2 regions of the Rhizobium sp. SEMIA 4085 genome follow, and region 2 is predicted to be linked to the other one. Evidence: riboswitches for the same ligand, from Rfam matches in the RefSeq annotation. Region 2 holds a riboswitch; the other holds the start of a gene.
What was found. A riboswitch is a leader RNA that binds a small molecule or an ion and turns the genes downstream of it on or off. The one in region 2 is predicted to bind glycine.

Region 1 (4,443 bases), on a different contig from region 2:
GGGGTCACCGACGATGACGGTCCAGCCGAGCGGTTCGGCGCGAGTCTGGATGAGCGCGATCGTCTGCGGATGGCAGGCGGCATCGACGAAGAATGCCTTGGCCTTAGACTTCGCGACCCGCTCGGCAATCGCCATGCCTTCGGCAGCAGCGGTCGCTTCGTCGAGAAGCGAAGCGTTGGCGACGTCGAGACCAGTCAGGTCGCAGATCATCGTCTGGTAGTTCAAGAGCGCTTCCAGACGGCCCTGACTGATCTCCGGCTGGTAAGGCGTGTAGGCCGTGTACCAGGCCGGGTTTTCGAGGATGGTGCGCTGAATGACCGGCGGCGTGATGGTGCCGTAATAGCCTTGGCCGATCAGCGAAACGAGGACCTTGTTCTTGTTGGCGGTCTCGCGCAGCTTGTCGAGCGCCTCGCGCTCCGTCATCGCCGCGCCCCAGGCAAGCGCCGCCCTCTGGCGGATCGCAGACGGCACGGTCGCGTCGATGAGGCTGTCGAGGCTGTTGTAGCCGACGACGTTCAGCATGTCGCTCATTTCGGCCGGCGACGGGCCAATATGACGGCGGTTGGCGAAGTCGTAGGGCTGGTAGTCGGTAAACTGGAATTCTGTCGGCGTCGTCATTACGCGGTGAACTCCTTATAGGCCGCTTCGTCAAGCAGGCCATCGGCATCGGCCGGATTCTTGAGCTTCAGCTTGAAGAACCAGCCGGCGCCCTGCGGGTCGGAATTGACCAGCGACGGATCGGCAGTGATCGCTTCGTTGACTTCGGTGATCTCGCCATCGAGCGGACAATAGACTTCCGAGGCAGCCTTCACGGATTCGACGGTGGCCGCATCGTCATTCTTGGAAAAGGTCGCGCCCACTTCCGGCAATTCGACGAAAACGAGGTCGCCGAGCTGTTCGACTGCATAATTCGTAATGCCGACCGTCGCCACGCCGTCTTCGAGCTTCAGCCATTCATGTTCTTCGGTAAATTTCAGCATGGTTTTGTTCCTCTCTGGAAATATCTTAGCGTTTGTAGGTCGGCGTGATGAAGGGCAGGGCGGCGACCGTAGCGGGGAGATACTTGCCGCGTACCTCAGCGTAAATTTGGGTGCCAACGGCGGCATGCGAAACCGGCACATAGCCCATGGCAACCGGGCCTTCGACACTCGGGCCGAAGCCGCCCGAAGTGACCTCGCCGATCTCGGTCTTGCCTTCGGCATCCGCATAGAGCTTGGAATGCCCGCGCACCGGCGCCTTGCCTTCCGGCTTCAGGCCGACGCGGCGGCGTGTGGCACCATTATCGAGTTCGCCGAGAATGCGTGCTGCACCCGGAAAGTCCCCAGCGCGCGCTCCGCCCGTCCTGCGGGCCTTCTGCATGGCCCATTCGAGCGCCGCCTCGACCGGCGTTGTGGTGGTGTCGATGTCGTTGCCGTAGAGGCAGAGTCCGGCCTCCAGACGCAGCGAATCGCGGGCGCCGAGCCCGATCGGCTGCGCATCGGGATGTTCGAGCAACCGCCTGGCGACATCCTCCGCCTTGTTAGTGGGTACGGAGATCTCGAAGCCGTCCTCGCCGCTGTAGCCGGAGCGGGAGACGAGACAGGATACGTCGTGCAAGCGGCAGTGGCGCACGTCCATGAACTTCATCGCGGCGACATCCGCCCAGAGTTCGGCCAGCACGGCGACGGCGCGCGGACCTTGCAGCGCGACTAACGCGCGGTCGAGAAGGCTTATGTCGCAGCGGTCGCCGATGTGCTTTTGCATGTGCGCGCCATCGGCCTCCTTGCAGGCGGCGTTGACGACGACGAAGAGATGGTCATCGAGATGGGTGATCATCAAGTCGTCGAGGATGCCGCCGTTTTCGTCGGTGAAGAAGCCGTAGCGCTGGCGGCCTTCGGCGAGGCCGAGAATGTCGACCGGTACGAGGCTTTCGAGTGCGAGGGCGGCATCTTCGTATCTGCCGGACTTCGCCCTCACGACGACCTGACCCATGTGGGAGACGTCGAAGAGGCCGGCGCCGGCGCGCGTCTGCAGGTGTTCCTTCAGCACGCCGGCCGAATACTGAACGGGCATCTCATAGCCTGCGAAAGGCACCATGCGGGCACCGAGCGAAAGATGCAGCGCGTGTAGCGGAGTTTTCTTGAGGGCAGCAGTATCGTCCAACGACGCCTCCGGGGTTTGCGCGTGGAATTCCATGCGCGGGCTCAATCAGAAGGCGCGGCTACGCCTTGCTTTCGAGCCCCCTCTGTCCCTGTGCCTGAGATTGTTATCCCTTCGGCGAGCGTTTCGAGAACGCTTCTCTCCAGAGTTCCGTCTGCCCTTGCTGGTCCTTTGGCCTGAGAGTTTCCGGGGCGGTTGCTCCTTCGGCACCGGCCGTCTGTAGACCGGATTCTCCCAACAGGGTTGCGGCAATTATCCGGCGGAGCAGGCTCTTGGCAAGGGGGAATGTCGCCGCCGAACAAATTTTTGTCGCGCCGTCTTTCGACAAAGTGTTGAACTGCGTCAAATGGACTTTTGCTTTTTTCGGATAAAGTGCTTAATCGCGAAATCCGCTAATGAGGATCCAGATGATGAAAACGGGCCGAAACGCTGGCATGCTGACGCGCATTCTCTGTGCGCTGAGCTTGCTTATGCTTGGCCTTGCGCATCAGGCGCCGCAGGCGGCTGCGGCGGATGCGGACTATAATAGCGCCGCATACGTCCTGCCGGACGGCACCCAGGCCTCGCTTTGCGTGACCGCGACGGACAGCGGCGGCAAGAGGGCCCCTCTGAAGCCGAATTGCGAAGTCTGCCGGCTTACGGCTTTCGTCATCCTGCCGGTGCCGGATAACGGCTCCTGGCTGCATCTCGAGTTCGCGACGCTGCATAACCCCCCGGTTGTTGCGGACACCCCCATCGGGGTGCACGCCGTCGAACGGCCGAAGTCCAGGGCACCGCCGGTTCTGGCCTGATCTCCAGCCACCACCGAAATGACACGACAATGCCGATGCGCCAGCCATTTGCGAGCTGCAGCCGGCGAGGAGATACCCGATGGAGACAATCAAGACACTCAGCGCTGCCGCTCTGGTTTTCGCAGCCGCATTCACGGCAGCGCAGGCGCATGTCACCTTTCTTGATCCGGAAGCCCCACAGGAAAAGACGTTCCTGGCAACGCTGCAGGTACCGCATGGCTGTGACGGCAAGCCCACCAACGAAGTGCAGGTGAAACTGCCGGAAGGCTTTGTATTTGCCAAGCCGCAGCCGAAGGCCGGCTGGGAACTTGAAGTGATCAAGGGCGACTATCAGAAGACCTACGACAATCACGGCACCAAGGTGAAATCCGGCGCAGTCGAAATACGCTGGAAGGGCGGCAACCTCTCGGACGATTTTTACGATACCTTCGTGATCCAAGGCAAGGTTTCGGGCGTGGATGCCGGAACATCGCTCGCCTTTCCGGTGAAGCAGCTTTGCGGCGATGCGGCCGAGGCATGGGACCAGCTCGCAACCGATGGCGGCGATCCCCATAGGCTTAAGAGCCCTGCGCCGTTGCTGAAGGTCATTGCCGGTGACGACAATGGCCATGATCACGGCGACATGGCCGGGATGGACATGAATGCTGCAGCAGGCGGCACTATAACACTCGGCGACCTCGAAATCTCCGGCGCATTTTCGAAGGCAATGCTGCCCGGCCAGCCAGTCGGCGGTGGCTTCCTTACTGTCAAGAATAACGGCAAGACCGACGACAAGCTCGTCGTCGTTTCCTCGCCTTCCGCGGGCGAAGTTCAGATGCACGAAATGGCCATGCAGAACAATGTCATGAAGATGCGTGAACTGAAGGATGGGATTGTTATTCCGGCGGGTGGGACGGTGAAGCTAGCGCCTGGCGGCCTGCATCTGATGTTCCAGAAGGTGAAGGCGCCTTTCAAGCAGGGTGAGAGCGTGCCGGTGACGCTCACCTTTGAGAAGGCGGGCAAGATCGACGTGACGTTGAAGGTTCTCTCGGCCCAGGGAAAATAACCAGCAAACGGCCTGCGGCAGTCGCCGCGGGCCATTTGCGTTCCAAAGGTGAGAAATTCAAAAATCCTCGTAGGATTTCAATGCCTGCTGCAATCCTGCCTGCGGTTGCTTGTTGCCCTTGGCCATCAGGTCGAGCGCCACTTCGGTCGACTGAATAATGCTTGCCGTTTCGCTCAGCTCCTGATCATGTCGGCCCTTGAGCTGACGGTCTGCGATCCGGCGCGCGTCCTTTGCCGCCATGCTCGTCGGCACGCGGGGAGCAATCCTCAGCGTTTCGAATGCGGCGGCGGCCGTGCTCGCGGATATGGTGACGACCTGTGTCATAGGACGTTTGATACACATCGCCGGTTCGTGCGCGGCTAAGGAAACCATTCGCATTTTAATTGAACGGTGGGATTTCTTCTCATCCAATTGGAAACGGTCAATTCGTCAGGTAAAACCAGAACGATGATCCAGGCTCTTCTTGTC
Region 2 (4,443 bases):
GTCCATGACGACGACCACCCGCTTGACGCCGGCAACGAGATCCATGGCGCCGCCCATGCCCTTGACGAGTTTGCCGGGGATCATCCAGTTGGCGAGGTCGCCGTTCTCGGACACTTCCATGGCGCCAAGGATTGCCATGGCGATCTTGCCGCCGCGGATCATTGCAAAGCTCTGCGCCGAGTCGAAGAAGGCCGAATGCGCCAGCGCCGTCACCGTCTGCTTGCCGGCATTGATCAGGTCGGCATCGATCTGGTCGTCCGTCGGAAAGGGACCGATGCCGAGCAGGCCGTTCTCCGACTGCAGCGTCACATGGACGCCTTCGGGAATATAATTGGCGACCAGCGTCGGAATGCCGATGCCGAGATTGACGTAAGTGCCGTCTTCGAGTTCACGGGCAGCCCGCGCCGCCATCTGGTTCCTGTCCCAGGCCATGTCTCTCTCCCCTTCCTTCAAGCCGCCGCGCGCGTGGTGCGCTGTTCGATGCGTTTCTCGTGCTGGCCCTGGAGCAGGCGATGCACATAGATCCCCGGCACGTGGATATGGTCGGGATCGAGGCTGCCGACTGGCACGATTTCCTCGACTTCGGCGACGCAAATCCTGCCGCAGGTGGCGGCCGGCGGATTGAAGTTGCGGGCCGTCTTGCGGAAGACGAGGTTGCCGGATGTATCCGCCTTCCAGGCCTTGACGATCGACAGGTCCGCGACAATCCCGGTCTCGAGAACATAGGTCTCGCCGTTGAAGGTCTTCTGTTCCTTGCCCTCGGCAACCACAGTGCCGACGCCTGTCTTCGTATAGAACCCGGCAATGCCGGCGCCGCCGGCACGCATACGCTCGGCCAGCGTCCCCTGCGGGTTGAACTCCAGTTCCAGTTCGCCGCTCAGGTACTGCCGCATGAACTCGGCGTTCTCGCCGACATAAGACGAGATCATCTTCCTGATCTGCTTGGTCTTCAGCAGCACGCCGAGACCGAAGTCGTCGACACCGCAATTGTTCGAGGCGATCGTCAAGTCCTTGGTGCCAGCCTCACGGATCGCGTCGATCAACAGCTCCGGAATGCCGCAAAGGCCAAAACCACCTGCCGCGATAAACATCCCGTCGAATAGAAGCCCTTCAAGTGCTGAATGCGGGTTGTCAAAGATTATGTTCATAAGCTCCCCATGGGTTCCCTTTTGCGGCTTACGATTTATTTTGCAGGTTTCAGACCGATGTGCAACAACTGTTTTAAAAAAAATCTTTTGATGCGTTTGTTCTCATTCGTCGTGCCCGAATGAGCGACTATTCGACGTTAAAGCTTAATGAGACAAACACTAAAAGAAAGGGGTCCTTGCATGCTCAACCATTGGGCGACGACCAAGGACATTGTTTAAGCAGTCACAGCAAGCGGCGCGACAGATCTTGGAGCATCCGCAGGGGTAGTGCTCGTTTAAATACCAGAGCTCGCCCCCAATGCCGGCGTGCATCCATTTAAATTCAAGCGGATCCGTCTCTCAGCGAACGAGGCCACCATCAAAGGTCGTTTCGCCGTGCTGCATAGAGTAGGCACGTCTATCTCGATCGGTGGATCCGAATTATCTGTCCAAATGGACGGTATTTCAAAAGCACGTGGTTTTGATCCCCACGTTTCAATTCCGAAAAGAGATTGTCGGTGACGATGCAAAACTCTCTAGTAAAAATGGGATGTTCAAAAGACTAGACGGGAGAGATCGGCGCCAGCCGACGCCGACGGAGCAACCCCCCAAGGAAACTCTCAGGCAAAGAAGACCGTCCTGTCGAACGATCTGGAGAGAGATGCCCAGAGCATCCACCGAAGGGGAACGCCGACCTTGCGACGTCGGCCAAGCTCTCAGGTAAACTGACAGATTTGGGGATCAGCCGCAGGCTTTACTCCCTGCACCCTTTGTCTTTTGGAGGCCTGAAAATGCCCAAGATTATTGTGATTGGCGCCGGCATCACCGGCGTATCGACAGCCTACGCCCTTCTTCAAGCGGGCCACGACGTTACTGTCGTGGAGAAGCAGCGATATGCCGCAATGGAGACGTCTTTTGCGAACGGTGGACAACTCTCTGCGAGCAACGCGGAAGTCTGGAACCACTGGTCGACCATATTCAAGGGCATCAAGTGGATGACACATCGCGACGCTCCCCTCCTAATGAATCCTACCCCGACATGGCACAAGTACAGCTGGCTGGCGGAATTCGTTTCGAACATCTCGCGTTATCGCGAAAACACCGTTTCCACAACGCGGCTTGCCATCGCCGCGCGGAAGCACATGTTCGAGATCGCAGAGCGCGAGGGAATAGATTTCGATCACGTACGTCGCGGGATCCTTCATGTATATTACGACAAGTCAGGCTATGATCATGCCGCCAAGGTCAACGAGATGTTGGTAGAGGGCGGTCTGGACAGAAGGCCAGTGACCACGGAGGAAATCCAGTCGATTGAACCTGCCCTCACCGGCGCCTTTTATGGGGGCTTCTACACCCCGTCCGATTCTACCGGGGACATCCACAAGTACACGACAGGGCTGGCCCGGATCTGTGAGCGAAAAGGGGCGACTTTCCTGTACGATGCGAGCGTAACCCGGGTGGAAAGGCGTGATCGGTTCCACGTTGCTTACGCCGCAGGGATGGCTTCAGGGAGCGCTCCTTCGGAGATCATCGAGGCGGACGGCATTGTCGTTTGCGCGGGCACGAGCAGCCGGAATTTTGCCTCGATGCTTGGAGATCGGCTTAACATCTATCCCGTCAAGGGATACTCGATAACCGCTCATCTGGAGGACGAGCTGTCGCAGAACTCTGCGCCGTGGGTGAGTATTCTCGATGACCGCGCCAAGATCGTCACCAGTAGGCTAGGAATGTCACGGTTTCGTGTGGCGGGAACCGCCGAGTTCAACGGGCTCAACCGCGACATCAGGGAAGACCGCGTCCGGCCGCTCGTTGACTGGACGCGCACGCTCTTTCCGGGAATTACAACAAACAAGGTCGTGCCTTGGGCAGGCCTCCGGCCCATGACGCCCAATATGATGCCCCGGGTCGGAAAAGGACGGCTGAATGGGGTGTTCTACAACACCGGCCACGGACATCTCGGATGGACGCTGTCGGCGGCGACAGCTGCCATGATCGCTGAGGCTGTAACCAAAGAATTTCCCGTCGACATGCGGCTGACCGCATAGTGCAGGAGGAACTATGGAAATCTCTGTTCACTCGGCGGAGCGTATCGAGATCGCGGGATTGCAGGTCGTTCGGGAGCTCCACGACTTCATGCGGGACGAGGCGTTGCCCGGCACGGGGATTGGCAACTCCGCCTTCTGGACGTCGTTTTCGTCGATCGTGCACGCTCTCAGCCCCCGCAACCGCGAACTCCTGAGGGTCCGTGAAGATATTCAAGAGAAGATCGACCATTGGTACCGCCGCAATGGCGCGCCGAAAGACCTTGCCAAGTACAAGGCTTTTCTCACTGAGATCGGCGATATCGCTTCCATCCCGGTCGAGCACCGCAGGATTGGTCATCAGGTGGCCGACGTTGCGCACCAGGAGCAGAGAGCGGGCACACAGCATGAACCGATTGCCGTCCGCGCTGGTGTATTCGACATCAGTTGCGAGCTTGCGCTTATAGACGAAATACCGGAAGGTATTAGGGACGCGATGGTGACGGCAGCGATTGCGCGGCACGACATCGGCGGGAGGGGCGGGTGCCACGCCAACTCGCCCGCCGGATCCATGTATGCGGTAAAGCCGAAGATGCACGGGCCAGAGGAAGTCGCCTTCGCGGTGGAGCTTTTAAGCCGGGTCGAGCAGGCACTGGGCATGGCGCCCGATCCCATCAAGATGGGCCTCATGGACGAAGCGTCGCACAACGGTGAACCTCAAGGAATGCATCCGCGCGGCGAGGAAGCGCATCGTCTTCATTAACACGGGTTTCCTCGACCGGACCGGCGACGAGATTCACACCTCGATGGAAGCCGGCCCGATGATCCGAAAAGCGGACATGAAAGACTCGCCGTGGATCTGCGCCTACGAAAATTGGAACGTCGACATCGGGTTCGCCTGCGGGCTTGACGGCCGAGCGCAGATCGGGAAGGGCATGTGGCCCATGCCGGACCTAATGGCCGCCATGCTCGAGCAGAAGATCGCTCATCCGATGGCCGGAGCGAACACCGCGTGGGTGCCCTCACCGATTGCCGCGACACTGCACGCCACGCATTACCACAAGGTCGACGTCCGCACTGTCCGGCGCACGCTGAAGAAGCGTGAGCGTGCGGGGCTTGACGACATCCTTACCGTGCCGATCGCTGCCAAGCTGGATTGCACACTGAAGGCCGTCAGAAGGAGCTCGACAACAACTGTCAGTCCATCCTCGGTTACGTGGTGCGCTGGATCGACCAGGGTATCGGCGGCTCCAAGATCCCCGACATCAACAATGTTGGATTGATCGAGGACCGTG

Region 1: linked by a shared signal. The riboswitch ahead of gcvT (glycine cleavage system aminomethyltransferase GcvT) and the one ahead of C9413_RS21570 (D-amino acid dehydrogenase) in region 2 are both predicted to bind glycine.

Annotation. Positions count from the first base shown of each region.
Region 1 is NZ_JABEPH010000133.1:7,665-12,107, reverse strand. It holds gene gcvP (aminomethyl-transferring glycine dehydrogenase) at 1-618, opposite strand, end outside; gene gcvH (glycine cleavage system protein GcvH) at 618-980, opposite strand; gene gcvT (glycine cleavage system aminomethyltransferase GcvT) at 1,006-2,142, opposite strand; glycine riboswitch at 2,294-2,386, opposite strand; gene C9413_RS15200 (hypothetical protein) at 2,547-2,930, shown strand; gene C9413_RS15195 (copper chaperone PCu(A)C) at 3,010-3,975, shown strand; gene C9413_RS15190 (hypothetical protein) at 4,033-4,299, opposite strand; gene crcB (fluoride efflux transporter CrcB) at 4,423-4,443, shown strand, end outside.
Region 2 is NZ_JABEPH010000241.1:1,714-6,156, forward strand. It holds gene C9413_RS21560 (3-oxoacid CoA-transferase subunit B) at 1-432, opposite strand, end outside; gene C9413_RS21565 (CoA transferase subunit A) at 450-1,148, opposite strand; glycine riboswitch at 1,685-1,774, shown strand; gene C9413_RS21570 (D-amino acid dehydrogenase) at 1,919-3,172, shown strand; partial or broken gene C9413_RS34555 (hypothetical protein) at 3,261-3,410, shown strand; partial or broken gene C9413_RS21575 (malate synthase G) at 3,606-4,443, shown strand, end outside.